Regions from separate parts of the Microbacterium longlingense genome, predicted to be linked through region 1. Evidence: riboswitches for the same ligand, from Rfam matches in the RefSeq annotation. Region 1 holds a riboswitch; the other holds the start of a gene.
What was found. Region 1 has a riboswitch for glycine ahead of glyA (serine hydroxymethyltransferase). Riboswitches for the same ligand answer to the same signal wherever they lie in the genome.
Positions count from the first base shown of each region.

Region 1 (15,462 bases):
CGCCGCGCGGAAACCGCCGCCATGATGATCGCGCGATCACCCGGCATGTCGCTGTCCGAGGCCAGCCGGCATTCCGGGTTCCGGTCGCCCAACACGCTGCGTCGCGCCCTCGACGCCTACGGCTATGAGTGATCCCTTTCCGGGCGACACCGCCCGGAAAGGGATGGTCGGTGCTCGATCCGCCCGAACCCGCATCCCTCAGCACTCCACGACGTTGACGGCGAGGCCGCCCATCGCCGTCTCCTTGTACTTGCTGCTCATATCGCGACCGGTCTCGCGCATCGTCGCGATCACATCGTCCAGGGAGACGCGGTGTGAGCCGTCTCCCCACAGCGCCATCTTTGCGGCGTTCACGGCCTTCGCCGCCGCGATCGCGTTGCGCTCGATGCAGGGGATCTGAACGAGGCCGCCGATGGGATCGCACGTGAGCCCGAGGTTGTGCTCCATCGCGATCTCGGCGGCGTTCTCGACCTGACGGGGCGTGCCGCCCAGCACCTCGGCGAGCCCCGCCGCGGCCATGGACGAGGCAGATCCGACCTCGCCCTGACAGCCGACCTCTGCGCCGGAGATGGACGCGCGCGCCTTGAAGAGCACCCCGACCGCCGCCGCGGTGAGCAGGAAGGGAACCGTCACCGCATCCGCGCCGAGCCGCTGGCCCTGCGGGGTGTAGCGCGTGGCGTAGTGCAGCACCGCGGGGACGATGCCGGCAGCACCGTTCGTCGGGGCCGTGACGACGCGACCCCCCGAGGCGTTCTCCTCGTTGACGGCGAGCGCGACCAGATTCACCCACTCCTGCCAGAGGGCCGGGTCGCTGCCGTCCGGGTCCTGTGCGAGGAGTCGCGCGTGCCACTCCGGCGCGCGCCGGCGCACGCGCAGGCCGCCGGGCAGCACGCCGTCACGACGGACGCTGCGTGCGACGCAGTCCACCATGACGTCGCGGAGGTGGAGGATGCCGCTACGCACGTCCTCCGGGTCGCGCGCTGCGGTCTCGTTGCGGAGCATGACCTCCGAGATCGGAGCATCCAGGCGATCGCAGTGCGCCAGCAGCTCGGCCGCTGTCTCGAACGGGTACGGGGTCGGGGCTGCGGTGGCGGCCGCCTGCGCGGTGTCGCCCTCGCGGGTCACGAATCCTCCGCCGGTGGAGTAGTAGACGGCCTCGTCGAGAACCGTGCCGTCCGCCCGTAGGGCGCGCAACCGCATGCCGTTGCTGTGCCCCGGCAGCTCGGTGAAGGGATCGAGCCGAATGTCGTCCTCTGAGAACGCGATCGTGCGGACTCCGCCCAGGAGCAGCCCCTCGTGATTCTCGAACGCCGCGCGGCGGGACTCGACCTGCGCGGGCAGCACCGTCTCGGGGCGCCACCCCTCCAGGCCGAGCAGCACCGCGGTCAGCGTGCCGTGTCCGCGTCCGGTCGCCGCGAGCGAGCCGTACAGGGCTACCTCGATCGTGTCGGCCTCGTGGGCGTCGATGCGTGCGATGAAGTCGGCGGCAGCCCGCATCGGGCCCACCGTGTGGGAACTGGACGGCCCGATGCCGACGGTGAACAGGTCGAAGACACCGACGTTCATGCGCTCGTCGCCGAGAACGGCGCGAGCCCGGGGTAGAGCGGATGCGCCGCGGCAAGCGCGTCGACGCGGGCGCGCAGCGGGGTGAGGTCGTCGCCGTCCGCGGCGATGAGGGCGCGGGCGATGACGTCTGCGACCTCCTGGAAGGCCGCTTCGCCGAATCCGCGCGTCGCGAGGGCGGGCGTGCCGATGCGCAGGCCACTGGTGACCATCGGGGGCCGGGGGTCGTTCGGAACCGCATTGCGGTTGACGGTGATGCCGACGCTGGCGAGCCTGTCCTCGGCCTGCTGCCCGTCGAGGACGCACGCGCGGAGATCGACGAGCACCAGGTGCACGTCTGTCCCCCCGCCGACCACCGAGATCCCGGCGGCTGCGCAGTCGGGCTCGGTGAGCCGTGCGGCCAGCGCCCTGGCCCCGTCGACCGTGCGGACCTGTCGTTCGCGGAAGTCGTCTGTCGCGGCGACCCCGAGCGCAACCGCCTTGGCCGCGATGACGTGCTCGAGGGGGCCGCCCTGCTGGCCCGGGAAGACAGCGGAGTTGATCTTCTTCGCGATGCCGGGATCGTCGGTCAGGATGAGTCCGCCGCGCGGCCCACCCAGGGTCTTGTGCGTGGTGGTGGTGACCACGTGGGCGTGCGGCACGGGGGAGGGGTGAACCCCGGCCGCCACGAGTCCGGCGAAGTGCGCCATGTCGACGAGCAGGAACGCGCCCACCTCGTCGGCGATCTCGCGGAACGCGGCCACGTCGATGACGCGCGAGTGCGCAGACCAGCCGGCGACGATGAGCTGGGGACGGTGCTCCCTGGCGAGCTCGCGCACCTCGTCGATGTCGATACGGAAGTCGTCTGCACGCAGGTGGTACGGCACCACGCGGTACAGACGCCCGCTGAAGTTGAGCCGCATCCCGTGGGTGAGGTGCCCGCCGTGCGCCAGGTCCAGCCCGAGGATCGTGTCGCCCGCCGTGAGGAGCGCATGCATGGCGGCCGCATTGGCCTGCGCGCCCGAGTGCGGTTGCACGTTCGCGTACGCCGACCCGAAGACGGCCTTTGCCCGCTCGATCGCCAGGGTCTCGACCTCGTCGATGAACTCGCAGCCGCCGTAGTAGCGGCGCCCGGGGTAGCCCTCGGCGTACTTGTTGGTGAGGACGGAGCCCTGTGCCTGCATGACCGCGAGGGGGGCGTGGTTCTCCGACGCGATCATCTCCAGGCCGGTGCGCTGACGTTCGAGCTCACGGTCGATCGCGGATGCGACGGCCGGGTCGAGGAGGGCGAGGGGCGCGGTCAGGGGATCGATCGGGGAAACAGAGTCGATCGTGGAAACAGGGGTGGGTGACATGGCGGAACTCCTGGGTCTGCACGGCGTGCGGATATGGGTGAGTTCCTCCCCCTCTGTCATTGGCCTGAGAGATTTCACGCGAGCGGTTCGCGCTTGCCCCGTCGGCGGGTGCTCGACGCACCGCTTTTCAGAGTGGCCTGATCGTCTCGGTACGGGGGCCTGAGAGATTCCGGAGAGGGGTTGCTCCTACGGCAGCCGGCGATGCGGCGTTCTCCCGAGACGATGCGCGGCCCGGTATTCGGTTGCGCGGCGAGCCTACGCAGGCAGCTCCGACGCTGTCAAGGGAGCCGCCGCAATCCCCGGCGGGTGGTGAGCAGCGGCGTGGACCCTCCCCGGGCGGAGGGGGCGCCGCGACGTGGAGCGGCGAGCACACGGTCCCAGGCCTCGTCGTCCGTGGCGGCGACGCGTCGCGCCGATGTGCAGGAAGGCGAACGTCAGGGCGCGGGACAACCGCGTGTTTCCGCTGAAGAGCGGACGGTTCTGCGCGAGTCGCGAGAACAACGCAGCCGCCTTGCGGTCGATGGCCGGGTACGCCTCGTCGCCGCACATCGATGCTGTGGCCGCGCGAGCGCCGAGAACGGCAGCTTTCGATTGCTTATGCGCCGGCTGAGACATGCGACGACGGTGAGAGCCACCGTGGGCTCGATGCACTCGTTCAGGCCTCTTCGAGGCCGCGGAGTGTTTCTGTGTATCGCCTGGTGACGTCGCCGTCCGATGGTGCACGGGCACGACGTCGTCCGAGTCGAACGCGCGGCCGCTCGTCTCGGCACGGAGTCTGAGAGATTCCGGCGCAGGGCGGCGATCGGTAACGCGGCTGTTACAGGATCGATACAGACACGCAATCGGACACTGTCCATAATGTGTGCAACACAACCGAACACCCTTCGCACCGGCCACCGAGCTCCACGGCGGCGACCGGTCGTCGAACAGCCGTCGGGGAGAGTTCCGCAGCAGCGGACGCCGAAGGGGCAAGTACCCGCAATCTCTCAGGCACCAGGACCCGCGGCTGGGGAACTCTGGAGAGCGGCCCGACGTGGGGCCCGCCGAAGGGGAAGAAGCGTCACAAGCGCGACACTCTCAGGCTCAAGGACAGAGCGGGCAGGCACCTTCGCTGCGCATTCCCGCGTGGCGACCATCTCCGCCTCTGGAGTCCCCATGAATCTGCCTTCTGCCACCATTGTTTCGGACTCGACGGATATTCTCGCCGTCGCCAACTCCCCCGTGCTGTGGATAGCCGTCGTCGGCGTCTTCGGCCTCATCCTCACCCAGACAGTCATCTACTACCTGGCTGTACGCAAGGCCGCTCCTGCGGTCGGCATGAGCCCTCACGACGTACGCCGTTCGTTCCGCGCAGGTGCGGTCGTCTCGATCGGACCGTCGCTGGCGGTCGTCCTCGTCGCGGTCACCCTGCTGAGCGTGTTCGGAACACCCGGCGCGCTCACCCGCATCGGTCTCATCGGATCGGCGGCGTTCGAAGTCGCCGGCGCCGGCATCGTCGCCGATACCCGCGGTGTCGCCCTCGGCGGTGAGGGCTACACGCAGGCCGTGTTCGCCACCGTCCTGCTGTGCCTCGGCATCGCGGGCAGCGGATGGATGATCGTCACTCTTATCGCCACTCCTCTCCTCAAGAGGGGGACAGGCAAGCTTGCCACGAAGACCACCGGACGAGCGGCCACCGCGATGGCCGTGATCCCCGCAGCGGCGCTCATCGGAGCGTTCGCCACCTTCGGGATCCAGCAGCTGACGAGGGGCATCGCTGCCGCGACGGTGGTGACCGCGAGCGCTCTCACGATGCTGATCTGTCTCTGGGTTGCGAAGAAGACCGGCCAGAGCTGGCTCCGCGAGTGGGGCCTCGGTTTTGCGCTCATCGTCGGCATCGTCGTCGGCATAGTCGTCAGCGGCGCAGGCATCGCCTGACCGCGACCCCACTCAGACGAGGACACTCATGACCACGCACACAGCTCCTGAGCAAGACGCAACAGCGGCCTGGTCCGCTTTCGACAAGACGACCTCGCGGTGGGGGAGGATCACGATGATCGGCGCCATGATCGTCGTGATCGCCGGGCCGGGAATCGTCGCATTCCAGCTCGGCGTTCCGCCGTCATGGATCGTGACGGGCGTGCTGGCGATCGCCGCGGCTTTCGGGGTGATCTGGTTCGTCGAGCCGCTGTCGTACTTTCCCATCCTGGGCCCGGCGAGCATGTACCAGGCCTTCATGATCGGCAACATCTCGAACAAGCTGCTCCCCGCGGCGATCGTTGCGCAGTCGAGCATCGACGCCCGGCCGGGCACGAAACGCGGTGAGCTCGCGGCGGCTCTCGCCATCTGCGGCGCGGCGCTGACCCATCTGCTCTCCCTGGCGATCTTCGTGGGAGTCCTCGGCAGCCTCCTGCTCGCGCTGATCCCGCCGGAGATCACCACCAGCGTCCAGACCTTCGTGCTCCCGGCGATCATGGGCGCTGTGATCGTGCAGCTGGTGGCGAGCAACCCGCAACCGCGCACCCTGCTCATCGCTGTTGGCGTGGCGCTCACCGTCACCCTCCTCCTGACCCCGCTCATCCCGGTGCTCGCGCCGTTCGGCATCGCGATCGCGGTCATCCTGACCATCTTGCTGGCGCTCTTCCTCCCCGGCGGCGCGAAGACGACAACCGAGAAAGACAACCCCCAGCCGGCCGCATGAGGCCGGCACGGAAAGAAAGGCAGGGACGATGACAACGACATCTGTCGAAGACGCGAGTTCGGTCGCGCAGCTGGCCCCGCTCGTCGATGAGCTCAGTCCGCGATTCACTCGTCTCAGTGACGAGATCTGGGATGACCCGGAGCTGCGGTGGGAGGAACACCGTTCCGTCGCGCGCCAGATCGCCGCCGCGCGGGAGTTCGGCGCGCGCATCACGGAGCACGTGGGCGGAGTGCCCACCGCGTTCTCCGCCGAGTGGGGCTCCGGCGGTCCGGTGATCGCCTTCCTCGGCGAGTACGACGCGCTTGCCGGGCTCAGTCAGGCGGCCGGGGCGGCCGCGCCAGCACCAGACCCTGGCAGCACGTCCAGCGCCGGTCATGGCTGCGGCCACAATCTGCTGGGTGCTGGTTCGCTGCTGGCCGCGGTTGCCGTGGCCCGCCACCTCGAGTCGACCGGCGTTGCGGGGACCGTGCGGTACTACGGCTGCCCGGCCGAGGAAGGTGCCGCCGGCAAGACGTTCATGGTGATCGGTGATGCCTTCGCGGATGTCGACGCCGCCATCACATGGCATCCGATGGATGCCATGTCGACCGAGCAGTGGCTGAGCCTCGCTTACACGCAGGCATACTTCCGCTTCCGCGGCGTCCCCTCGCACGCCGGTGCGGCCCCGCAGCATGGGCGCAGCGCGCTCGATGCTGCGGAGCTGATGAACATCGGGGTCAACTTCCTCCGCGAGCACATGGAGGACACCGACCGCATCCACTACGCCTTCACCGACGCCGGAGGTCCGTCGGCGAACGTCGTCCAGCCCACCGCGGAGCTCTACTACATCGTTCGTTCTGCCCGCGTGGCCACGATGCGCACGCTGTTCGACCGGGTCACGCGTATCGCCGAGGGGGCGGCGCTCATGACTGATACCCAGCTGGAGGTCGTCTTCGACGGGGCGTGCGCCGAGCTGCTGCCCAACCGCGTTCTTGAGATCGCCCTCTACCAGAACGTCCGGGAGCTCGGCGGCGTTCCCTTCGATGACGCGGATCAGGTGCATGCGCGTGCACTGCAGGCGGCACTTCCGCAGGAGTCCGTCGATGCTGCTCGTCGCAAGCTGGGGGTGGGGGACGATGCACCCGCGCTCTTCGACGGGGTGAGCCCGCTGAACGACCCGGAGCGCCGGCATCAGATGACCGGGTCCACCGACGTGGGCGACGTCAGCTGGGTGGTGCCCACCGTGCAGATCATCGGTGGCACGCACGCCGTCGGGACCCCGCCGCACACGTGGCAGTTCGTCGCCCAGGGTAAGAGCCCCGCCGCGCACAAGGGCATGGTCCACGCGGCCACCGCGATGGCGGCGACGGCGACAGACCTGTTCACCGACTCCGAGCTCCTCGCCGCCGCCCGAGCCGAGTTCGCGTCGGTGATCGCCGAGACCCCGTACGATTGCCCGATTCCCGCCGGCGTGGTTCCTCCGCCGCTGCGCCCCGGCTACGCACCCGCGTGACCGGCCCGGATTCCCGACGCTGATCCTCTCGGCCGGACCCGCTGCGTGCGGCCGAGAGAATCCGGACGACGACACGGGCCCGGTTTGGCATGATGCCGATCTAAGATCGGCGTCGTGTACGCGAACTCCCCGGATGCCGACGCTCAGAAGCAGGACGAGCTGCGCGCGCGGCGAGTGGGCAACGACGACCCGCGTGTGCTGCGCACGCGGCGCCTCCTCGTGGAGGCCTACCGGGCGCTCGTCGACGAGAGCCCCCGGGGGCGGGTGACGGTGACGGCGGTGGTGCGGCGTGCCGGGGTCACCCGGTCCTCCTTCTACGCTCACTTCTCCGGGATGAGTGATCTCGCCATCATCGCGCTCGCCGAAGTCATCGAGATGGCGGGATCGCTCGCGCGATCCGCGGTGCGCGATGGCGACTCGAAACGTGCCGTCAATGAGAATGCCTTCCGGGAGATGATCACCTTCATCGCGGATCGCCGTGACGTGTACGGCGAGCTGCTCGCCCATGACCGAGACTTTCTCCGCGCTCTCGAAGACGCCCTCGCTGTCACGGCGTTGCGTGCGCTGCGGGCCAGGGACAACCTGGAAGGCGACCCGGAGCTGACCGCGCGTTACACCGCGGCCGGCATGGCCGGAGTGATCTCCTGGTGGTTGCGGGAGGAGCCTCACCGGCCTGCGGCCGAGCTGGCCCGTGACCTCGTCGCCGCGAGCCCGGTCGACTTTCGGGGGTGAGGTTGCGGGGCGTCCCGCCGGGTTCCGCGGTCAGGCGTCCGCGTCTCGGCGGGCTCCCTTCCCGAGAATGATGTCGATGAAGGCTGCCGCCGCCGGGCTGGGGTGGAACGTGCTCCACGCGAGATACTCCGAACGCGAGGGCCCGTCGCTGATCGGGATGCGGGCGAGCGAGGGGTTGTGCGGCGCGTATCGCGAGGGAAGCAGGGCCACGGCCAGGTTCTGGCGGATCAGGTCGATCGTGAGCCCGGTGGCCATGGACTCGAACGCCACCTCCCGATGGATGCCGGCCGCGGCGAACGCGAGATCGCTCTCGGCGCGTGCCGGTGTGCCGGCGGGGAAATCGGCGAACGTCTCCTGAGCCAGGTCGTGCAGGGTCACCTCGGCATGGCGGGCGAGCGCGTGCTCCTGGCTGACGATGGCGACGAGCCGGTCCGAACCCAGGTGGTGGGACGTCACCCCGCGCGGCTTGCGGTTCTCCGGGAGGCCGAGCAGGGCGACGTCGACGTCGCCGCGGCCGATCGCTTGCTCGAGCTCATCGCTGCCCGCCACCTGCAGGGCGATGTGCACGTTCGGGTGGGCTTGGCGGAAGGCCTTGAGTGCCCCCGACACATCGACGGCCGTGACCGTGGGAATGACGCCCACGCTCAGGCGGCCCCGGATCAGTCCGGCCGCCGCCGCCGCATCGGCAGCGGCGCGGTCGACGGCTTTCAGCGCCGCCCGCGCATGATCGAGGAACGCCACTCCGGCGGGCGACAGCTCGACGCGGCGACTGGTGCGGTTGAACAGGGCGACCCCGAGCTCGTCCTCCAGGCTCTTGATCTGATGGCTCAGCCCGGACTGCGCGACATAGCAGCGGGCAGCGGCGCGCGTGAAATTGCCCTCTTCGGCGACCGCGACGACATAGCGAAGCTGCTGCAGGTCCATGCATCAATCATCCTCGGTGATGAGTGTGAGCACAACCATGTGTTGGACGTATGAATGCCGCACTTTCAGAATGGTGTCAACACCCGGTGCTCTCCGATGAGACGCACCCCCAGCGGCCCCGGCGGCCCAGACGACAGATGGGATCAACGATGATCAGGCACGTCTTTATGTGGCAGGCGGCAGAGCCGCGCGACACGCAGAACATCCTCGACCTTCTCTCCCAGCTCTCTGAGCGTCTTCCGATGATCCGCAGCTGGGAGCTCGGGGGTCACGTCGGCGAGCCGAACGACAACGGCGACCCGTGGGACGGCGTGCTCATCACCGACTTCGCGACCTGGGAGGACCTGGAGGCCTACTCCACCGACCCCTTCCACGAGGAGATCGTGCAGCAGCTCCTCCCCCGCGTCCGCAGCCGGGCCGTCGTGGACTTCGTCCGGGCGGAGGCCTGACGTGCGCGCGGACATCCGGATCGGGGAGAGCCCGTTCGGTCCCGACGACGAGCTCGGTGCGCTCAACCTGCTCGCCCGCACGTCGCCCGCGGAGATCCTGGCCAGGGTCGATGGCTCGCGGACGTACGACCTCAGCGTCGACTACTTCGTCGGCATGCCCAGCTTCCAGGCAGCGGGTGACCCCTCGTACCAGATCTTCATGAGCCACACCCCGGACGGCACCGTCGTCGACAACCTGAACGGCGCGGGGGAGCAGGTCAACCGGCACGTCTGCTACTCGGGCGACGTGGTCTTCCTCTACACGCACACCGGGACCCACATCGACGCCCTCAACCACTTCGGTGTCGACGGCCGCATCTACAACGGTTTCAGCGTGCAGGACAACCTCGGCAGCCGGAACTGGACCAAGGGCGGCGTGGATGTCATCCCCCCGATCATCGCCCGCGCCGTCATGCTCGACATCGCCAAGCTCAAGGGGGTGACGTGCCTCGAGGACTCCTATGCGATCACCGTCGCCGATATTCAGCAGGAGCTCGCGCGCACCGGCCTGAGCATCGGCGAAGGCGACGTCGTCTTCGTCCGCACCGGTCGGATGGCGTTCTGGCCGGACGGATCGCGAACGCTCGGTAACCCTCCGGGACTCGGTCTCGATGCTGCGCGGTGGCTCACAGCACAGGGGATCAGCGTCATCGGCGCCGATCAGGAGTGCGTCGAGGTCGGGCCGAGCCAGCACGAGGACAACTGGCTCCCCGGTCACTGTCACTTCCTCGCCGAGGCGGGCGTGCCGATGATCGAGCTGCTCAACCTCGAGGAGCTCTCCGCCGATGACGTGAACGAGTTCTGCGTCATGGCCGCGCCGATCCGGCTGAAGGGTGCCACCGGCGCCCCCATCCGACCGGTCGCCCTGCCGCTGCGCTGACCCGTCGCGCCGGCGCCAGGGCGGCGCCGGCGCGACGCACCACAGGGGGTGCCGCTCATTCGGCCCCACCCGCATTCGTGTCACCTGTTCCCCTCCCCTCACCTGTTCCACGTTTCAAAGGAGAAGCCCATGGAACCCCGAGATACCGACGACGACCAGATGGGCCGATGGTCGTTGTTCATGGCGTTCTACGGCATCGCCAGCGCCATGTTCATGCTCTATATCGGCGCGGCGATGGCCGTCGCGTTCGGCACCAGGGACGCCCTCATCGGGCTCGCGCTGACGATCGTCGTCTACAGCCTGATCAACCGGGTGCTCGCCCGGCATTCCATCACCAACCGCGCGACCGTGGCCCGGTTCTCCCGCACCATCCTCGGCAACGCCGGCACCGTGATCGCCGCGGTGATCCTCGCGTTGACGGCGATCTACTACGCCGTCTTCGAGGGCGAGATCGTCGTGCACGCCTTCCAGACCGCGTTCGGCGGCGAGAAGTGGGTCTGGAGCCTGGTCGTCGTGGGCTACTCCACCCCGCTCGTCCTCGGGGGCGTGCGTCGTTTCCTCGACAAGCTCAACGGGTGGCTGCTGCCGCTCTATCTGATCGGCCTCGTCGTGATGGTCGTCTGGGCCGGGGTGCAACACGGGTTCACCGGCAACTGGCTCACCCACGATGTTCCCGCGCTGCCCCTCGCTGCGGGCGGCCCGGGCTGGCTGGCGACATTCTCGGCGTACCTCGGTGTCTGGGTCCTGATGATGTACGTGATGGACTACGCAGCGCTCGGCAAGCGGGCGGACATCTCCTTCCACTCCCGGTACACCTTCACCTGGCCCTTCTGGATCCTCACCTACGGCGTCAACGCGCTCGTCGGCATCTTCCTGACCTTCACGATCCCGGGGCTCGAGGTCTCTGAGACCGGGCTGTCGGGTGGTCTTGTCGCGCTCATGGGCCCGATCGGCCTGCTGATCATCCTGGTCTTCCAGACCCGCATCAACACCGCCAACTATTACATCGGCGCCGCGAACCTCCAGGAGTTCGGTCAGCGGCTGTTCCGGGTGCGGCTGCCGGCTTTCGTGTGGGTGCTGCTGTCCTCCGCGATCATCTTCGCGCTGATGCTGCTCCCGGTCATCCAGTACCTCCTCATCGCGCTGGCCTGGCAGGGTGTTCTGGTCAGCGGGTGGGTGGCGATCGCGCTCACCCATATCCTGCTGACCCGTTCCTCGGGCGAGAGCGGCCTCCTGGCCGATGACCGCTACCGGCGGGTGTATGTGCCAGGCCTGGTGGCGTGGGTGGTGGCCACCGCCATCGGCATCTTCCTCACCAGCGCCTTCCCCTGGGGTGCGACCTGGGGCCCCATCGCCACGGTGATCGTGGCGAGCGGAATGTACGCCGCCCTGCGGCCGCTGTCCCGCTATCCGTCTGCCCTGGTCCCCTCCTCCGTTCGCACCGCGTCGGCACCGCGCGCCGACGAGGCCGCGATCGCCTGACCGAACACCGAACATTCGTGAGGTTCGATGGCCTGACCGGCGTCGAGCGTCACTGCACCGAAAGAGAGAACAGAATGAGCCTGAAACTCGGAGTATTCCTCCCCAACGGCCAAAACGGGTACATCATCTCGGAGAACGCGCCGCAGTACGAGCCCACCTATGAGCACTGCCTCGCCATCGCGAAGGAGGTCGAGAGCATCGGCCTGGACTTCGTGCTCTCCATGATCAAGTACCGCGGTTTCGGAGGCACCACCGGCTACTGGGACGGATGCCTCGATTCGATCATCCTCGCCACCGGCATCGCCGCCGAGACCAGCAAGATCGATGTCTTCGCCACCGTCCCGATCCTCGGCATCCCGCCGGTGATCGCCGCCCGCCAGCTCGCGACCTTCGATGAGATCGCCCAGGGTCGCGGGGGCGTCAACCTCGTCACGGGATGGAACCGGCCGGAGTACGACCCGATGGGCCTCTGGCCTGGCGACGAATACTATGAGCGTCGCTACGACTATGCGGCCGAGTATGTGCAGATCATGCGGGGGCTCTGGCGTGACGGTCGTGTGACGTTCGCCGGCGAGTTCTTCGACATCGACGACGCCACCTGCTTCCCCAGCTCGGGGCGCGAGCTTCCGATCGTCACGGCCGGCCAGTCCACGAAGGGCCAGGTCTATACGGCCCACTACGGCGACTACAACTTCGTCTTCGGCGACCGCGAACTGCTGCCGACGATCACCCGGCCCATGCTCGAAGAGGCGGAGAAGGTCGGCCGCACCGTCGGCACCTACGCGCTGTTCACCATCATCGCCGCCGAGACGGACGAGGAGGCGCTCGCGAAAACGCAGAGCATCGTCGCCGGCCAGGACGTCGAGGCGCTGCGCAACGTCGCCGGCAGTGCGTCTCTCGACCCGCAGACCGGAGGGACCAGCGCGCACTTCGTCAACGGGCTCACCGCGCCGGCGGAAGAAGGGAACCTCACCTTCATGAGCTTCCCGGTGATCCACGGATCCTACGAGAACGTCGCAGAGCAGATCGCGACCCTGCAGCGCGACACCGGCGTCGCGGGCGTGCTCATGACCTTCGTCGACTACGTGCCGGACATCCGTGTATTCGGCGAGAGGGTGCTGCCGCTGATCCACGAGAAGCTGGCCGCTCTCCCGTCCGCATGACCAGCGGACGCCCCGCGGCGGTGTGACCGGCACCCCCACCGGTCGCACCGCCCGGATCCCGTTCCGCCGCCGCCCCGATGGGCGGCGCCGGACGACCGTGCCGACCTTCGCCGTGCCGGGCCCGCCGGCTCGACCCCAGCCCCCAGGACATCGAAATGACTCAGTACGCGACCGAAGAGACCCTCTCCCTGTCGACCGTCGAGGTCGCAGACGGACTCAGCCCGGAGATCTTCAAAGACCTCTTCCGCAACTACCCGGCGGGGGTCGCTCTCCTCACCGCCGACGACGGCACACGGCCGGTGGCGATGACGGCCACATCGGTGAGCTCGCTCAGCGCCGATCCCGCCCTGCTGATGTTCTCGCTGTCGGCGCTGTCGTCGGCCACGCCCGTGATCCGCAACAGCGAGACGGTCGTGGTGCACCTGCTCGGCGCCGATCAGCTGCACTTGGCCAAGCTGGGCGCCACCAGCGGCGTCGACCGCTTCGCCGACACCGGCCAATGGACACGGCTGCCCTCCGGCGAGCCGCTGTTCCACACCGCCAAGTCGTGGATCCGCGGGCGCATCATCCACCAGGTCACCGTCGGGGCGTCGACGATCGTCATCGTCCACGCGCTGGAATCCGGTGCCCAGGGAACCCACGAGCAGAACCGTGACGGGCGTCCGCTCGTCTACCACAACCGTGCGTGGCACGCCATCAGCGACCGATCCCTCGCCGAGTGACGTGATCAGCCTCGCCTTCCGCCCCGTCGAAACGGAACGATCCCCATGACCCCCGCGAACCATCGCACTTCCGTCAACGTCCGCGCGATACAGGTCGCGTACGACGACGATGAATCGGTCACCGACCGCCTGCACCGCGTCACGGAACTCGTCGCCGATCAGCGCGGCGCCGACCTCATCGTCCTGCCAGAGCTCTGGGCGCCAGGGTACTTCTTCTTCTCCGCGTGGCGGGAGCGCGCCGAGACCCTGAGAGGGCCGACCATCACGGCCCTCGCCGATGCCGCGCGCACGGCCGGCGCGGTGGTGCACATCGGCTCGATCATCGAGCGCGCGGAGGACGGCGATGGCGGCCCACCCCACCGGGCTGGCGGCCGCGGCCTGTGGAACACGGCTGTCGTGCTGGGGCCGGCCGGCACGCGCGTCGCGGAGTACCGCAAGATCCATCCCTTCGGTTTCGGGGAGGGCGAGCCCACACTCATCGACGCCGGCACCGAGGTGACGACCGCGACCCTCGACCGTCCCGGTGGCCCGGTCGTGCTCGGGCTCGCCACCTGTTACGACCTGCGCTTCCCGGAGCTCTTCCGGGAACTCACGAGCGCCGGTGCCACGCTCTTCACGATTCCCGCCGCGTGGCCGGCTGCGCGCCGCGAGCACTGGCAGGTCCTCGGCCGCGCCCGCGCGATCGAGAATCAGGCCTTCGTGGTGCAGTGCAACACCGGTGGCACCCACGGCGGCGTGACGCTGGGCGGTCACAGCCAGATCGTCTCGCCACGGGGCGAGGTGCTGGCACAGGCCGGCTCCGGTGACGAGGTGCTTGCCGTCGACATCGACCTGGCCGACCTGCACGCCTACCGGCGTGCTTTTCCGGCGCTCGCCGACCGCCGACTGTGATTGAGGAGGAACCGCCCATGACAGCGCTCAACCTGGTGGCGCTCTCCGCCAGCCCGCATGAGCCCTCCCGTACCACCGCGCTCCTCGATGCCGTCGTCGAAGAACTGGGGCGCCGATTCGTTCTCGCACCGCGCCGGATCCTCCTCAGCGAGATCGCCCCGGAGCTGGGTGGTGCGCTCCGGCGCAGCGAGCTCGGGCCGCGGGCGGCCGCGGCGATCGACGATGTCGAAGCGAGCGACGTGCTCGTCGTCACGACCCCGCTCTACCGCGCCACGTACACCGGGATGTTCAAGCACTTCTTCGACCTCGTCGGCCAGGATGCGCTGGAGGGAACCCCCGTCCTCCTCACGGCCATCGGCGGCAACATGACGCATTCGCTCGCCGTCGACCATCAGCTGCGCCCGCTGTTCGCCTTCTTCCGGGCTGTTTCCCTCCCGGTGGGCGTGTTCGCGGAGAACGCCGACGTGGTCGACCACCGTGCGACCGACGCTCTCCGCGCGCGCATCGTCGCCGCTGTGGACGCGGCCGTGCCGGTGATCAGCTCCTGCGTGAGCGGGGCGCAGCGGTGACCGGTGTCGCGCAGGAGACGGCAGGGCACGCGATCGTCCGCACCCTGGAAGACCACGGGATCCCGCGCGTCTACGTGGTGCCCGGTGAGAGCTACCTGGAGGTTCTCGACGGCCTCCACGATTCGACGATCGACACGGTGGTGTGCCGGCACGAGGGCGGTGCGGCCTACATGGCCGAAGCCGAGGGCAAGCTCGGGCAGCTGCCCGGCGTCGCGATGGTCACGCGCGGCCCTGGCGCGGCGAACGCGCTGGTGGGTGTGCACGCCGCTTGGCAGGACTCCACCCCGCTCATCCTGTTCGTCGGTCTCATCCCGATGGCGCATCGCGACCGGGAGGCGTTCCAGGAGTTCGACATACGATCCTGGTTCGACTCGGGGGTCAAGCGCGTACTGGTCCTGGACTCTGCCGACCGTGCTGCCGCGACGGTCGCCGAGGCGATCTTCGTCGCCACATCGGGGCGTCCCGGCCCGGTGGTGGTCGGGCTCCCCGAGGACATCATCCGCGAAGAGGTCCCCGCCGTGCGGCACCCGCGGATCCCCGTC
Region 1 is NZ_JBYRJA020000007.1:120,686-136,147, reverse strand. Features, by position in the region: gene AC3RXY_RS11715 (hypothetical protein) at 1-132, shown strand, start outside; gene AC3RXY_RS11710 (L-serine ammonia-lyase) at 199-1,566, opposite strand; gene glyA (serine hydroxymethyltransferase) at 1,563-2,897, opposite strand; glycine riboswitch at 2,941-3,034, opposite strand; glycine riboswitch at 3,035-3,124, opposite strand; glycine riboswitch at 3,822-3,909, shown strand; gene AC3RXY_RS11700 (DUF5058 family protein) at 4,053-4,814, shown strand; gene AC3RXY_RS11695 (hypothetical protein) at 4,843-5,577, shown strand; gene AC3RXY_RS11690 (amidohydrolase) at 5,606-7,069, shown strand; gene AC3RXY_RS11685 (TetR/AcrR family transcriptional regulator) at 7,184-7,801, shown strand; gene AC3RXY_RS11680 (LysR family transcriptional regulator) at 7,832-8,725, opposite strand; gene AC3RXY_RS11675 (Dabb family protein) at 8,875-9,174, shown strand; gene AC3RXY_RS11670 (cyclase family protein) at 9,176-10,093, shown strand; gene AC3RXY_RS11665 (purine-cytosine permease family protein) at 10,223-11,575, shown strand; gene AC3RXY_RS11660 (LLM class flavin-dependent oxidoreductase) at 11,650-12,738, shown strand; gene AC3RXY_RS11655 (flavin reductase family protein) at 12,894-13,460, shown strand; gene AC3RXY_RS11650 (carbon-nitrogen family hydrolase) at 13,506-14,351, shown strand; gene AC3RXY_RS11645 (NAD(P)H-dependent oxidoreductase) at 14,369-14,920, shown strand; gene AC3RXY_RS11640 (thiamine pyrophosphate-dependent enzyme) at 14,917-15,462, shown strand, end outside.

Region 2 (15,462 bases), on a different contig from region 1:
ACGCCCGGACGACGCGCTCATCCCCGGCCTGCTGGCGCTGTCCGACGTGATGTGCACCGGCTGGCATGCGGCGGTGAGCGCCGGCGTGCGACCGGGGTCGACGGCGGTGGTCGTCGGCGATGGCGCGGTGGGGCTCTCCGGCGTCCTCGCGGCGTCTGCCCTCGGGGCTGAGCGCATCATCGCGATGAGCAGGCACGCCGATCGGCAGGATGTCGCGCGCCGGTTCGGCGCGACGCACATCGTGGCTGATCGGGGCGACGACGGCATCGCTCAGGTGCAGGAGCTGACCGACGGTATCGGGGCTGATGCGGTCCTGGAGTGCGTCGGCACCCAGGAATCCGTCGTGCAGGCGCTGCGCAGCGCCCGACCCGGTGGCACGGTGGGGTGGGTCGGGGTGCCGCATGTGGCCGACATCCCTCAGGAGCACATGTTCTGGCGCAACGTCGGACTGCGCGGTGGAGTCGCTCCGGTGCGGGCCTACCTGCCCGACCTCCTGGCGCGGGTGCTCGATGGGCGACTCGACCCGAGCCCGGTGTTCGATCTGACCCTGCCGCTGTCCGAGGTCGCCGAGGCGTACGCCGCGATGGATGAGCGTCGCGCGATCAAGGTGCTCCTGCGGCCGTGAGCGGCCCCGGTGTCCTCGCCGGGAGATGGTGACGCTGACGCCGGGCGTCGGTGCTACCAGGCCAGCGCTGCCGGCAGCGCGGCGTCTGGTTCGATGCCGGCAGCCTCGGGGAGCGCGCGGATGCCGGCCGCGAAGGCGTCGAGATCGGCGCGGTAGAGCGGATCGGGGTGACCATCGGCGTGCGCCGTGAGCGAGGGGATGTCCATCGACAGGATCAGGCGGACGCGATCGCGCACGGCCGCGGTCGCGCCGGCCTCTCGCAGTACGTCGATGCCGCCCAGCAGTGCTCGGAAGTAGTCGTGCATCACCGTGCGGCGATGCTTGGACTGCGTGATCGAGCTGCCGTCCGTGCGCAACCGCCAGTGGGCGATGACATCGGGAATCACGTCGAAGGCGCGGGCGCGGGTGTACATCCGCTGGGCGACGATCTGATCCTCGTAGGCGACGTCCTCGGGGAAACGCAGGGCTTCAGCTGCCCAGAAATCGGTTCGGCTGATCTTCGACCAGGCAACGATGTTCGCCGATGCGGCCGGGTGGAGGTGGATGTTGGTGCGTTCGCGGGCCGGAGAGGTCGCCGCGGCCGTCCAGGGCTGCACCCGGCCGGGCCGGTAGACGCCGTCGGCGTCGGCGCGGAGACGCACGTATGCGCCGGCGGCGAAGTCGCTGCCCGTCGAGCACAGCGTCGTCAGCATGCGCTCGATGGCGTGCGCGGTCAGGGCGTCGTCGGCGTCGAGGAAGCCGAGAAAGGGGGTGTCGACGAGGTCGAGGCCGACGTTGCGTGCGGCTCCGAGCCCGCGCGATGCCTCGTGATGAACGACCACGAAGCGCGGATCGGCCGCGGCGGCGGCGGCGAAGATCTCCCCGGTGATGTCGCGGGAGCCGTCGTCGATGAGCACGGCGCGCCAGCGTGGTTCGGTCTGTGCGCGGAGGGAGGCGATCGCGGCGGGCGCGAAGGCGGCGATGTCGCGTCCGGGCACGATCATCGTCAGGAGGGGGTCTGACACCCCCAAATCCTAGGCCGACCACTCCTGCCCAGGGGCAGTGCTCAGGAGGTGAGGGTGCGCACGGCGTCGGCGACCAGGGCAGCGAGGTGCGCGGCGGGAGGGAGGCCGATCAGCGTGTGGGGGAGGGTGATGCGCACCGAGGTGCGGGCGACATCCGGCGCGATACCGAGTGCGAGCAGCACAGGGGACGGCTCATCGCTGCCGGCCGCGCACGCCGATCCGCTCGACGAGACCACGCCCCGGCGTTCGAGCTCGAGCAGGACGGCCTCGCCGTTGACGCCCGCGAACGTGAAGCTCGCGACAGACGCGAGCCGCGCAGACGGGTGCCCCGTCAGGCGCGCTCGCGGCACCCGCGACAGCACCTCGCCCACCAGCGCGTCTCGGTAGGCGGACACCTGCGACGACGACGCGGCCCGCTCCGCCTCCGCGCATTCGAGTGCGACCGCGAGCGCCACGGCACCCGCGACATTCTCGGTGCCGCTGCGCCGCGCTCGCTCCTGGCCACCCCCGTGCAGCAGCGGCTCGAGCGGGATGCGTCCGCGCACGCCGAGCGCGCCGATGCCCTTGGGGGCGCCGACCTTGTGCCCCGACACCGAGACGGCATCCGCTCCGAGCCCCGTGAGCGGGAGCCATCCGGCCGCCTGCACGGCGTCGGTGTGGAGCAGGGCCCCGGCGTCATGGGCGACCGCAGTCAGGGCCGGGATGTCCTGCACGGTGCCGACCTCGTTGTTCGCGTAAGCGATCGAGACCAGCGCGGTGTCCTGGCCGACCTGCGCGGCGAGCGCCTCCGGGGCGACGATGCCGAGGCCGTCGACGGGCGCGAAGGTGGTCGCGACACCGTGCCACCGGGCGAGGTGCGCCGCAGAAGCGATCACGGACTCGTGTTCGATGGCGCTCGTCACGAGCCCGCGCCGCGGCGACCCCGAGCCGATGGCGCCGAGCAGGATGCCCTTGAGCGCGAGGTTGTTGGCCTCGGTGCCGCCGGCGGTGAAGACCACGTCGCCCCGCCGCATTCCGAGCATCGCCGCGACGCGTGCGCGGGCGTCGTCGAGGGCCGCCGCCGCAGCCTCGCCGATGGTGTGATGACTCGACGGGTTGCCGAAGACGCCGCGGAGGAACGGCATCATCGCCTCGAGCGCTTCGGGCCGGACCGGCGTGGTCGCGGCGTTGTCGAGATAGAGCATGGACTCAGCCGACGTGCAGGTCGAGCCCCAGATCCAGGGCACGGGCGGAGTGGGTGAGCGCGCCGACCGAGATCACGCCGACGCCGGTCTCGGCGATCGCGCGCACCGTTTCCATCGTGACGCCGCCGGAGGCCTCGCACACGGCGCGGTCGCCGATCTGGGCCACCGCGATGCGGAGGTCGTCGAGGGAGAAGTTGTCCAGCAGCACGGTGTCGGCGCCCCCGGCGATGACGGCCTCGATCTGATCCAGCCGGTCGACCTCCACGACCACGTGCATCGTGTGCGGCAGGGTGTCGACGGCCGCCCGCAGCGCCGTGGCGAGATCGGCCCCGCGCCGGGTGAGCACGCCCAGGTGGTTGTCCTTGGCCATCACGGCGTCGGACAGCGAGAACCGGTGGTTGCCGCCCCCGCCGCTGGCCACCGCATGCCGCTCGAAGGCGCGCAGGCCCGGGGTCGTCTTGCGGGTGTCGACGATGCGCGCTCCCGTGCCGGTCACCGCGGCGACGTAGGCCGCGGTGAGCGTGGCGATCCCGCACATGCGCTGGCAGAAGTTCAGCCCCACGCGCTCGGCGGTCAGCACGCTGCGCGCCGAGCCGGAGACCGTGGCGAGCACGTCCCCGGGGAGGAACCGGGTGCCGTCGGCCACGGGGAGGATGACCTCCACGGCCGGATCGGTCAGCCGGAACGCTGCGGCGAAGACCGCGCCCCCCGAGAACACCCCCTCCTCCCGCGCGACGAGGTCGGCCTGCGCGCGGGCATCCGCCGGAATCAGGGCGGCACTGGTGGCATCGCCCCAGGGGGCGTCCTCCTCAAGAGCGGCGGCGACGACGCGGTCGATGGTGGCAGGGGTGAGCATCAGGCGGCTCCGATCACGGCGTCTGCGGCGGGGTGGTCGACAGCGGCCAGCGGGGGATAGTCGCTGCGGTAGTGCGCGCCCACCGACTCTCGGCGGGCGCGGGCGGCGGAGACCGCGTGCGCGGCGACGAGGAGCAGGTTCTCGTCCTCGTGGTCTCGTTCGGTCACCGGCGTGCGCGCGCGGGCGCGCCATGCCGCGATCGTGCGGGCCGCCCTGGCGAGTCCGGCTTCGTCGCGGACGAGGCCGGCATCCGACCACATGAGCTCTTGCAGGGCCCCGCGGGTGAACGGCTCAGCGGCGGCATCGGGGGCGACAGACGGCAGTGGTCCGGGTACGGCTCCTGGCGGGTTCCACTCGTCCGGACCAGTGAGGTCGGCGAGGACCGCCGCGCCGGCACGCGCACCGAACACCGCCCCCTCGAGGAGCGAGTTGCTCGCCAGACGATTGGCGCCGTGCACCCCGGTGCGCGCGACCTCGCCGACCGCGTAGAGCCCGGGAAGCGTCGTGCGGCCGTCGAGGTCCGTCACCACACCCCCCATCAGATAGTGCGCTGCGGGGGTGACCGGCACCGGCTCGGAGGCCCAGTCGATCCCGCGCTCGCGCAGGGCGGCGTCGATCGTCGGGAAGCGTTCCGCCAGGAATGCTCTGCGCTCCGCGGCCGTGGCGCGCAGTCCGCGCGCGTCGAGGAACACCGGGCGCCCGTCCTGGGCCGCCATCCGATCGGCGATCGCCCTGGCCACGATGTCGCGCGGAGCGAGCTCACCGTCGGGGTGGGCATCGAACGCGAAGCGCCGGCCGGTCTCGTCGATGAGCACGGCGCGCTCGCCGCGGACGGCCTCGGAGACCAGGAAGGCTTCTCCGGCGGCGACGATCGTGGGGTGGAACTGGAAGAACTCCAGATCGCTCACCGCAGCGCCTGCGCGGATCGCGGCGGCGATGCCGTCGCCGGTCGCGACGGGGGGATTGGTGGTGTGGGCGTACAGCTCGCCGGCACCGCCCGTGGCGATCACGACGGCGTCGGCGCGGACCGTCTCACGATGCCCGGTCACACCCGGCGCGTCGCCGATCAGCAGCTCGGCACCGGTGACACGACCGGCCTCGACCACGAGATCGAGGAGGAAGGCATGTTCGACCACGCGCGCCTCGCTGGCGCGCAGCCGCTGCACGAGGGCATGCTCGATCTCGCTCCCGGTGGCGTCGCCGCCGGCGTGCAGGATCCGCGGGTAGGAGTGCGCGGCCTCGAGGCCGCGGTGAAAGACGCCGTTCTCATCGCGGTCGAAGTCGACGCCGAGCTCGATGAGCTCGCGCACCCGGCCAGGACCATCGGCGACAAGGGTCCGCACCGCCTCCGCATCGTTGAGCCAGGCCCCCGCGACCAGCGTGTCGTGCACATGGTCGTCGAGCCGGTCGTCGTCGAAGGACACCACCGCGATACCGCCCTGCGCGAAGCGCGTGTTGGCGTGGTCGAGGACGTCTTTGGTGACGACCGTGACCCGGCAGCCGTGACCGAGAGCGTGCAGGGCAGCGGTGAGCCCGGCGATGCCGCTGCCCACCACGAGCACGTGCGCGCTCATCGGGCTTCCTGCTCGGCGGGTGCGGGCACGGGCGGCTTGGCCACGAGCATCCGCTCGAGCGCACGCCGGGCGGGGACAGCCACATCGTCCGACACGCGGATGCGGTTCTGGACCCGCCCCGCGACGAGCTCTTCGAGCACCCACGCGAGGTAGCCGGGGTGAATGCGGTACATCGTCGAGCAGGGGCAGACCACCGGATCGAGACAGAACACCTCGTGCTGCGGGTACTGCGCAGCCAGGCGCCGGACGAGGTTGATCTCCGTGCCCACCGCGAAGACGGCGGGCTCGGTCGCCCCGTCGATCGCCCGGCGGATGTAGTCGGTCGAACCCGCCTCGTCGGCCGCGTCGACGACCTCCATCGGGCACTCGGGGTGCACGATCACGCGGACACCCGGATGCTCGACCCTGGCGCGATCGATCTGGGCGACCGTGAAACGGCGGTGCACCGAGCAGAACCCGTGCCACAGGATGACCCGGGAGTCCTGCAGGTCCGCCGCCGTTGAGCCGCCCAGGGGACGACGGGGATTCCACATCGGCATCTGCTCCAGCGGCACGCCCATCGCCTTGGCGGTGTTGCGGCCCAGGTGCTGGTCGGGGAAGAACAGCACACGGCGGCCGCGCGCGAACGCCCAGTCGAGCACGGTCTGTGCGTTGGACGAGGTGCAGACGATCCCGCCGTGACGGCCGACGAACCCCTTGATCGCCGCGGAGGAGTTCATGTAGGTCACCGGCACCACCGGAACGAGACCTTCGGAGTCCGGTTCGTCGAGCGGCCCGAGCACGTCCTCGAGCTGCTCCCAGCACTCCTCGACCTCGTCGATCGAGGCCATGTCGGCCATCGAGCATCCGGCGGCGAGGTTCGGCAGGATCACCGCCTGCTCCGGGCGGGAGAGAAGATCAGCGGTCTCGGCCATGAAGTGCACGCCGCAGAAGACGATCGCCTCCGCATCGGGGTATTCGAGGGCGGCATTGGCGAGCTGGAACGAGTCGCCGACGGCGTCGGCGTGACGGACGACCTCCTCGCGCTGATAGAAGTGGCCGAGCACGACGACGCGGTCGCCGAGGATCTCCTTCGCGGCGCGTATCCGGGCGTCGAGCTCCTCTTCCGCAGCGTCGCGGTAGGAGGCGGGCAGCTCGCCCTGGCGGGGAGCGCCGGTGGGGATGACATCGCCCATCGACGAGCCGGGGCCGTATCCGGGGCGGGTGTCGAAGTCCCAGGGGCCGACGGCGAGGTCGGTGCTGCAGACGCCGTCGTCGGCGGGGCCGGGGTCGCCGTCGACGATCCGGTGGATGAGATGGTCGACCGACGGGTCGCGCAGGGCAGGGGTGGGCAGGGATGCAGGAGTCATGGCGTTCTCGTCTCCTCGGGGGCCAGCGGGCCGCGCTCGGCGAGCTCCACGGCGGTGTTGTAGCGGTAGAGGCGCGCCGGTCTGTGCGATCCGGTGCGGAACCTCTCCGTGGGCAGAAGGTGGCCAGCGGCCTCCACCTGACGGCGGAAGTTCGCGGGATCCAGGGGGCGTCCGAGGATCGTCTCGTAGGCCTCGCGGAGGTCGGACAGGGTGAACTCCTCGGGGAGGAAGCCGTGCGCGATGCGGCTGTAGCCGACTTTGTTGCGCAGCCGCCACAGCGCATATTCGACGATCTGGTTGTGGTCGAAGGCGAGGGCGGGGAGGTCGTCGGCGTCGAACCAGTGCACGTTCTCGGGGGCGAGACCGGTGGCACGGTAGGCGGCGCTCTGGGCGTCGACCTCGTCGGCGCGCAGGAGCGCCCAGTACACGATCGACACGACGCGGGTGGGGGAGCGATCGACGGCACCGAACGCATACAGCTGTTCGAGATAGCTGGGGGCGAGGCCGGTCGTCTCGGCGAGCGTGCGGGAGGCGGCGTCCTCCAGGCTCTCGGCGGTGGCGAGCCATCCGCCGGGCAGCGCCCACTGGTCGCGGTGCGGGTCGCGGGTGCGGCGCACCAGAGGAAGGCACAGGCGGGCGCGCCCGTCGCTGTCGCGACGCAGGGTGATGATCACGGTCGATACGGCGACGCGGATGGCATCGCGGTGTTCGGCCCCACTTCGTGTCGTCATGACCCTAACCTCCTGCGGCGATCTTAGTGTCAGCATGACTCGAAGTGCAAGCCGCCCTCCGCTCGTGCAGACTGCTCGGGGTTCGGCCTTGCCGAACTCAGGCAGAACCGCGCCGTCGGCGGCGCGGCGGGCCGGAGCAGCCGCGCGGCGCCGTTTCTGCCTGACTTCGGAAAGGACCGCGGCGCGGCGAGTACGCTATGGCTGCGCGTGCGTACCGGGCTCGCCGCGCCGGGGGGAAAGATGCCGGGAAGAATCGTCGACTATTTCAGCGGTGTGGTGGGAAGCGTGCGGCTGGCGCTGCTCGTCGCCGCGCTGACGTTCCTGCTCCAGTGGGCCTTCTCCGTGCTGCGCCGCCGCGGTCCGGACAGGACGGCCCGCAAATCCGGCCGGGATGGCGCGGTCCGCTGGGTCCGTGCGGTGGCCACAGCAGTGGTCGCGGGGGCGGTCCTGCTTCTGGTTCTCGTGCTCTGGCCCGGCGGCACCGGGAGCCCGGAGCCCTCCGGAAAGCAGGGCGGACCATCGGTTGCCGCGACATCCCGCGGCGAGCTGCGGCTGGACCCGGAGCCGCAGATCGAGACGCTCCTGGTCGGCGGGGCGCCGGCTGCCCGGCCCAGCTATCGGATCGCTGCGGAGGGATGCCCCGGCGACGCCATCGGGGTCGATGTGGTGCTGCCGGACGCTCCGCCCGCCGTCGAGCTCTGGTTCGGCCTGGATGATCACGCCGGTGCCGGCCGTGCGGTCCTCGTGGAAAGCGGAGGCTCGCAGCGCACCGTGGAGGGGATCACCCCGGTGCGTGTCGTCGTCGAGATGGCGGACGGATCGGGAGCTTTCACGCTGCGCGCGCTGCCTGCAGCCGGGGCGGACTGCGACTCGCCGGCCATCGCGGTCACCGTCAGGAAGACATAGCGGACGAGAAACACGAGCCATCACACAGAGGTCGTCGTCGACAGGGAGACGGCGACCGCATCGGGGGGAACCATGAAAAGCACCTCGCGCTCCGCAATCGCAGCCGTCCTGGTTGCCACGGCGCTCTTGGCGGGCTGCGCTCCGCCGGGACCGCCGCCGGCGGATGCTCCCGGCGGAGCGGCGGGGAGCGACGCCGAGCGGGCGCTGATGCCCTCCGTCGTCGGCGTCACCGAGGAAGAGGCGCGGGCGATGATCCTCGGCGCGGCTCCGAACGCGGCGATCTCGCTCCAGCAGCGGCGCGACGCGGGAGTCGCCGGCGTCGTGCTCGCGCAGGACCCTGCCGCCGGGTCGGCGGTCGGCGAGCTCGTGGTGTTGACGATCTCGACGGGGAGCATCGAGGTGCCGGATGTCGTCGGACAGCCGGTCAGTGCGGCCAAGAAGGCCCTGCGTGAGGCCGGGTTCGAGGTGGCGGAGCGTGAAGTCGCCGAGCAGGGCGCCGCGGACGGGACGGTCGTGGCGCAGCGCCCGGAGCCGGGGGCGCTCAATGAGGCGGTGGTGACGCTCGACGTGGCCCGTCGGGATGCGGCGACGTATCTCGCCGACATGGATCCCGTCGAGCGCGGTGACCAGACCCGCGTCCGGGTGGAACCTGCTGAGGTCGACGGTCGGCAGTACACCCAGGCGATCGTCATCGAACCGACCTGGAGCGCCGGGCCGGTCTCGGTGTCGTACAACCTCGGGCGCGGGTATGCGCAGTTCGACGCGGTCGCCGGCGTGTCCGATCTCGCCTCGAGCGACGCGCGAGCGGCGATCGACATCCGGGCCGAGGACGGCCGGTCGTTGTTCTCGGCGTCCGACCTCGCGCTGGGGCAGCCGGTGACCATCGACGCGCTCAACGTCGACGGCGTGCTCCGCCTCACGATCGACGTCACGCTCACCGGTTCCGACGCGGTCTTCGTTCTCGGTGACCCGCGGCTCTCGAACCCGCGCGGTTGAGCCGGGATCCGGCGCCGTGCCGAACTCCGGCAGAATCGTGCGCGCAAATCCCGCGGACCCGCCGTTGCGGCGGTGCGCGGCTGGGCTGGCGGGATCTGCCTGAGTGGGGGAGTGTGCCCCCCCCCCCGGAGCGGGCCCACTCGGCCGGTCCGCGCACCGCCCGATCAGGCGTATCGGGCCGGACCCGTGGCGCGGTACCCTAGGGGAACAAGTGAAGACAGGCCGCATGGTGTGTGCGGGAGAGCCCCGGTGAAACAGGCCGGGCACCGAAGGAGCAAGCCTCCCCGCCAATCTCTCAGGTACGCGTACCGCTCGCACCCGGCCGCTCTGAAAAACGACGTCGTCTCCGGCGTCGTGCCGACGGTGAAAGCCGGGCCCCGCGCCCGTGCGAAGCTCTCAGGCCCATGACAGAGGGGGAGTTCTCCGGCATCCGGTCATCCGGTCGGATGCCGATATCCGACGAGGGAGAGCTCATGACCCAACCCCGCTATACGCCCCTGAGGGAGCGCCACGAGGCGCTCGGGGCATCCTTCACCGATTTCGGGGGCTGGCAGATGCCGGTGCGCTACACCTCCGATCTCGCCGAGCACCATGCGGTGCGCGAGAGCGCCGGCCTGTTCGACATCTCGCATATGGCCGAGTTCACGGTCGAGGGAGCCGACGCTGCCGCCTACCTCGACAACGCCCTGGCCGGGCGGCTGTCCGCGATGTCCGTGGGCAAGGCGAAGTACTCGCTGCTGCTCGCCGAGCCCCGCGGCATCATCGACGACGTCATCGTCTACCGGCTCGCCGACGAGCGCTTCCTCATCATCTCCAACGCCGGCAACCGCGCCGCGGTCGCCGAGGCACTGCACGAGCGCGCCGCCGATTTCGCCGTCGAGGTCGTCGACGTCAGCGACGACTACGCGCTCCTGGCCGTGCAGGGCCCCGCGGCCGAGCAGATCGTCGCCGAGACCGCGGGCATCTCCGCGGTCTCGGTGCCGTGGTCCGAGCAGAAGTACTACGCCTGGGCCGACGGCCTGTTCTCGGGAGAGCCGCTGCTGATCGCGCGCACCGGGTACACCGGCGAGGACGGATTCGAGCTGCTGGTGCCCGCTGCGCAGGCGCCGGCGCTGTGGGATGCCGTCGTCGCGGCCGGTGCCGCGCACGGTCTCGTGCCGTGCGGGCTGGCTGCTCGCGACACGCTGCGCCTCGAGGCGGGGATGCCCCTGTACGGCCATGAGCTCTCCCTCGACATCGTGCCGGCGCAGGCCGGTCTCGGGCGCGTGGTGGTGGCCGCCAAGGAGCGTTTCGTCGGCAAGGACGGCATCGAGCCCGCCGAGGGCGCGCGCGTGCTCGTCGGTCTCACCGCCGAGGGACGTCGCGCCGGCCGCGCGGGCTACGCGGTCACCGACGCCGACGGCGCTGTCGTCGGCGAGATCACCAGTGGTGCGCTCAGCCCCACCCTCGGCCACCCGATCGCGATGGCCTTCATCGACCCGCAGGCGGCCGACGCCGACCTGTTCCTCGACGTGCGCGGCACCAAGATCCCCGCGACCGTCACCGACCTGCCTTTCTACCGGAGGACGAAATGACCGATCTGAACACGCTCCGTTACAGCGAAGAGCACGAGTGGGTCGCCCTCGAGGGCGATGTGGCGACCATCGGCGTCACCGACTACGCCGCTGAGCAGCTGGGCGACGTCGTCTTCGTCGAGCTGCCGGCGGTGGGTACCGCGATCGCGGCGAACACCGTCGTCGGAGAGATCGAGTCGACCAAGTCGGTCGCCGAGCTCTACGCGCCGGTATCCGGCGAGGTCGTCGAGATCAACGACGATGTCGTCGCCGATCCGTCGCTGGTCAACTCGGCATCGTTCGACGGCGGCTGGCTCCTGAAGGTCCGCGTCGCAGCGGGCGCTCTGGACGGTCTCCTCAGCCGCGACGCGTACGTCGCCCACACCGAGGGCTGATCGGCGGTGGCCGAGGACAACACCCGAGGCGATCTGTTCGCCGACCGCCATATCGGCGTGGATGCGGCTGCCGAGCGCACGATGCTCGACGCGCTCGGCTACGAGACGCTCGATGCGCTCGTGCAGGCGGCCGTTCCCGCGTCGATCCATGCCGCCGCCGTTGCCGACAGTGCGATCCCCGCCGCGGCGACGGAGGCGGAGGCGCTCGCGGAGCTGCGCGGCCTCGCCGCGCAGAACACGGTGCGCCGCGCGATGATCGGTCTGGGCTATTACGACACCCTGACCCCGTCGGTGATCAGCCGCAACGTGCTCGAGAACCCCTCGTGGTACACCGCGTACACGCCGTATCAGCCGGAGATCTCGCAGGGGCGCCTGGAGGCGCTCATCAACTTCCAGACGATGGTGACCGACCTCACCGGCCTCGCCACCGCGAACGCGTCCATGCTCGACGAGGCCACCGCCGTGGTCGAGGCGATGCTGGTCGCGCGGCGCGCGGTCCGCGGCGGCGGCGACGTCTTCGCGGTCGACGCAGACGCCCTGCCCCAGACCAAGGCCCTGCTGGCTTCCCGGGCCGAGGTGCTCGGGATCGAGGTCGTCGAGGTCGACTTCGCCGGGGGCGGCGTGCTCCCCGACGGGATCTTCGGAGCGGTCATCCAGTATCCGGGTGCCTCCGGCCGGGTGTGGGACCCGTCCGGCGTGATCGACGCGGTGCACGTCGCCGGTGGTCAGGCCGTGGTCGCCGCCGACCTGCTCTCGCTCGCGCTGCTGGCCTCGCCCGGCTCGCTCGGCGCGGACATCGCGGTGGGCACGACGCAGCGATTCGGCGTGCCGCTCGGCTTCGGCGGCCCGCATGCGGGCTATATGGCGGTGCGCGCCGGGCTCGAGCGCCAGCTTCCCGGCCGTCTCGTCGGCGTCTCCCAGGATGCTGCGGGCTACCCCGGTTACCGGCTGGCCCTGCAGACGAGGGAGCAGCACATCCGGCGGGAGAAGGCCACATCGAACATCTGCACGGCGCAGGTGCTCCTGGCCGTCATGGCATCGATGTACGCGGTGTACCACGGCCCGGACGGCATTCGCCGGATCGCGACCGAGACCGCGCAGAAGGCTGAGGCGCTCGCCGCCGTGCTCCGCGGCGCCGGCCGGGAACTGGTGACAGACGCGTTCTTCGACACGGTGCAGGTCACCGGCGTCGATGCCGCTGCCGTGGTGGCGCGGGCGAAGGACGCCGGCTACCTGCTGCGTCTGGTGGACGAGGGCACGGTGGGCGTCTCCGCCGACGAGACCACGACCGCCGCCGACCTCGCCGCGGTCGCCGCGGCCTTCGGGGTGGAGGTGGCGGGGGAGTCGTTCGGCTCCGGCATCGCGTTCCGCGACGTCGCGCCGATCGCGGCGGTCCCCGCTGCGCTGCATCGCACGGACGCGTACCTCACCCACCCGGTGTTCAGCAGCCATCGCTCCGAGACCGCGATGATGCGCTACCTCAAGCGTCTCGCCGACCGCGACTATGCGCTCGATCGTGGCATGATCCCGCTGGGCTCGTGCACGATGAAGCTCAACGCGGCGACCGAGATGGCGGCGATCACCTGGCCGGAGTTCTCTCGGATCCACCCGTTCGCGCCGGCCGAGGACGTGCAGGGCTACCTCACGCTCATCGATCAGCTCGAGTCGTGGCTCGCCGAGGTCACCGGCTACGACGCCGTCTCGCTGCAGCCCAACGCGGGCTCGCAGGGCGAGCTCGCCGGACTGCTGGCCATCCGCGGCTATCACCGTGCGAACGGGCAGGCCGAGCGTGACGTGTGTCTGATCCCGTCGTCTGCGCACGGCACGAACGCCGCGTCTGCGGTCCTCGCGGGTATGCGCGTGGTCGTCGTGGCGTGCGATGACGGGGGCAACGTCGATCTCGACGACCTGCGCGCGAAGGTGTCCGAGCATGCCGACGATCTTGCGGCGCTGATGATCACCTACCCCTCGACCCACGGCGTGTACGAGCAGGACGTGCTCGACATCACCCGGGCAGTGCATGACGCCGGTGGTCAGGTCTATGTCGACGGTGCCAACTTCAACGCGCTGATCGGCTACGCGCGACTGGGCGAGCTGGGCGGCGACGTCTCGCACCTCAACCTCCACAAGACGTTCGCGATCCCGCATGGCGGCGGCGGCCCCGGCATCGGGCCGGTGGCGGCGAAGGCGCACCTGGCGCCCTTCCTGCCCGGCCACGCGCAGGCGCAGCGGGCCGAGCACGCCGGCGGGTTCGTCTTCGCGGGCGGTCCGGTCTCGGCGGCGCCCTACGGGTCGGCCGGGGTGCTGGCCATCTCCTGGGCGTACATGCGGATGATGGGCACGGCCGGTCTCAGCCGGGCGACGGCCTCCGCGGTGCTCTCGGCGAACTACGTCGCTCGACGCCTGGGGGAGCACTACCCGGTGCTCTACACGGGCGAGGGCGGCCTCGTCGCCCACGAGTGCATCCTCGATGTGCGGCCGCTCAAGGAGGCCACCGGCATCTCGGTCGACGACGTCGCCAAGCGTCTCATCGACTACGGATTCCACTCCCCGACGATGTCGTTCCCGGTGGCGGGGACGCTCATGGTCGAGCCGACCGAGTCGGAGAACCTCGCCGAGATCGAGCGCTTCATCGAGGCCATGATCCAGATCAAGGCGGAGGCCGATGCCGTCGCGGCCGGCCGCTGGCCGGCCGATGACAACCCGCTGGTGGGCGCACCGCATACGGCGGCCGCTGTCATCCGCGGGGAGTGGGACCACGCCTACACGCGCGAGGAGGCCGCGTTCCCGGTCGCCTCGCTCGTCTCCGCGAAGTACTGGCCGCCGGTGCGTCGCATCGATCAGGCCTACGGCGATCGGAACCTGGTGTGCGCCTGTCCGCCGATCGAGGCGTTCGCGCAGGAGGTCGTCGCCGCGGAGCGCTGAGCGGATCACGACACGTCACGGTGGTCGCGCGTACCAGACCGCCGTGACGTGTCGTGCCGCCGAGGTCGGCGGCACGCGTCCCCGCGCGGTACGGTCGAGGGACCCCCGACCCCCGTGAGGAGCCCCATGCCCGCTGCCGATGAGACCCGTGTCTACCGCTCCGTGCAGAGCACGGTGATCTTCGTCGGAACGGCCGTCGTCGCGGCGTTCTTCCTCATCGACGCCGTGGTGCGCGCCGGATGGGTGCAGGCGCTCCTCCTCGCGCCCTGGGTGCTGCTGGTGCTGTGGTGCGCCTACGAGCTGAGCTTCGTGTCCTTCGTCGCCAGTTCCCGCGACACCCTCACCGTGCAGAACCTCCTGCGACGCACCGTCATCCCGTGGGCGCGGATCACGGATATCCGCCTGCGGTGGCAGCTGGAGTTCACGCTCGACGACGGCACCCGGCTGACGGCGTTCGAAGCGCCGATCGGCGGCCGCCGAGCCGCCGCAGCGAAGGATCCCGCCCAGCTGAAGACGCCGGGCGGACGCGCTTACGCGGAGATCGTCGAGAGCTGGGAGCATGCTCCCAGCTCGGATGCCCCGGTCGTGCGCAGCTGGGACGTGCGCGCCCTGGTCGTGCTCGGAGCGATCCTGGTGTGGACAGCGGCGGCGCTTCTCTACGTCGCCCTCGCCTGATCGTCGAATCGGGGGACCCGCTTCCGCAGCACCCGGCACCGCGTCCCGCTCCGGGATCGGCTCAGGATGGCGCATACTTGTCTGATCGGCGAATTATCACCCGCCGATAACGTTTTGCTCGGACCCTGCGCAAGAGAACCCGGAACGTGCGTATCGTCATTCGGTGGCGTACGTGCTGAACCGGTACGCACGCCGTGCATTTCCACTGATCGAGAGGAATGAACATGTCGAGACGACGTTGGGGACTGGGCGCTATCGCGCTGGCGTCCGCCGTGTCGCTGACGCTCGCCGGCTGCGCGGCCGACAGCGATGACAAGGCTCCCGCCGAAGAGGGCGGCGAGGCTGCGACCAGCACGGCCATCATCACCACGAACGGCTCCGAGCCGCAGAACCCGCTGATCACCTACGCGACCACCGAGACCGGTGGCGGCAAGATCCTGACCGCGATGTACGCGGGTCTGGTGAGCTACACCGCCGAGGGCGACGTGGAGAACGAGGTCGCGGAGTCCATCGAGAGCGACGACGCCACCACCTGGACGATCACGCTCAAGGACGGCTGGAAGTTCACCAACGGTGAGGAGATCACCGCGAAGACCTTCGTCGACACCTGGACGCACGCGGCAGAGGACCCCAACGGCGCCTACTGGTTCGACATCGTCGAGGGTGCGAGCGACGACGGCTCCACCGCT
Region 2 is NZ_JBYRJA020000006.1:62,224-77,685, forward strand. Features, by position in the region: gene AC3RXY_RS10065 (zinc-dependent alcohol dehydrogenase family protein) at 1-625, shown strand, start outside; gene AC3RXY_RS10070 (glycosyltransferase family 2 protein) at 679-1,629, opposite strand; gene AC3RXY_RS10075 (cysteine desulfurase family protein) at 1,671-2,813, opposite strand; gene nadC (carboxylating nicotinate-nucleotide diphosphorylase) at 2,818-3,669, opposite strand; gene nadB (L-aspartate oxidase) at 3,669-5,243, opposite strand; gene nadA (quinolinate synthase NadA) at 5,240-6,592, opposite strand; gene AC3RXY_RS10095 (NUDIX hydrolase) at 6,589-7,323, opposite strand; gene AC3RXY_RS10100 (hypothetical protein) at 7,531-8,229, shown strand; gene AC3RXY_RS10105 (PASTA domain-containing protein) at 8,437-9,225, shown strand; glycine riboswitch at 9,452-9,546, shown strand; glycine riboswitch at 9,547-9,646, shown strand; gene gcvT (glycine cleavage system aminomethyltransferase GcvT) at 9,699-10,799, shown strand; gene gcvH (glycine cleavage system protein GcvH) at 10,796-11,173, shown strand; gene gcvP (aminomethyl-transferring glycine dehydrogenase) at 11,255-14,098, shown strand; gene AC3RXY_RS10125 (PH domain-containing protein) at 14,225-14,773, shown strand; gene AC3RXY_RS10130 (peptide ABC transporter substrate-binding protein) at 14,998-15,462, shown strand, end outside.
Region 2: it holds a riboswitch for glycine, as region 1 does, so the genes downstream of both, gcvT (glycine cleavage system aminomethyltransferase GcvT) here and glyA (serine hydroxymethyltransferase) in region 1, are expected to answer to the same signal.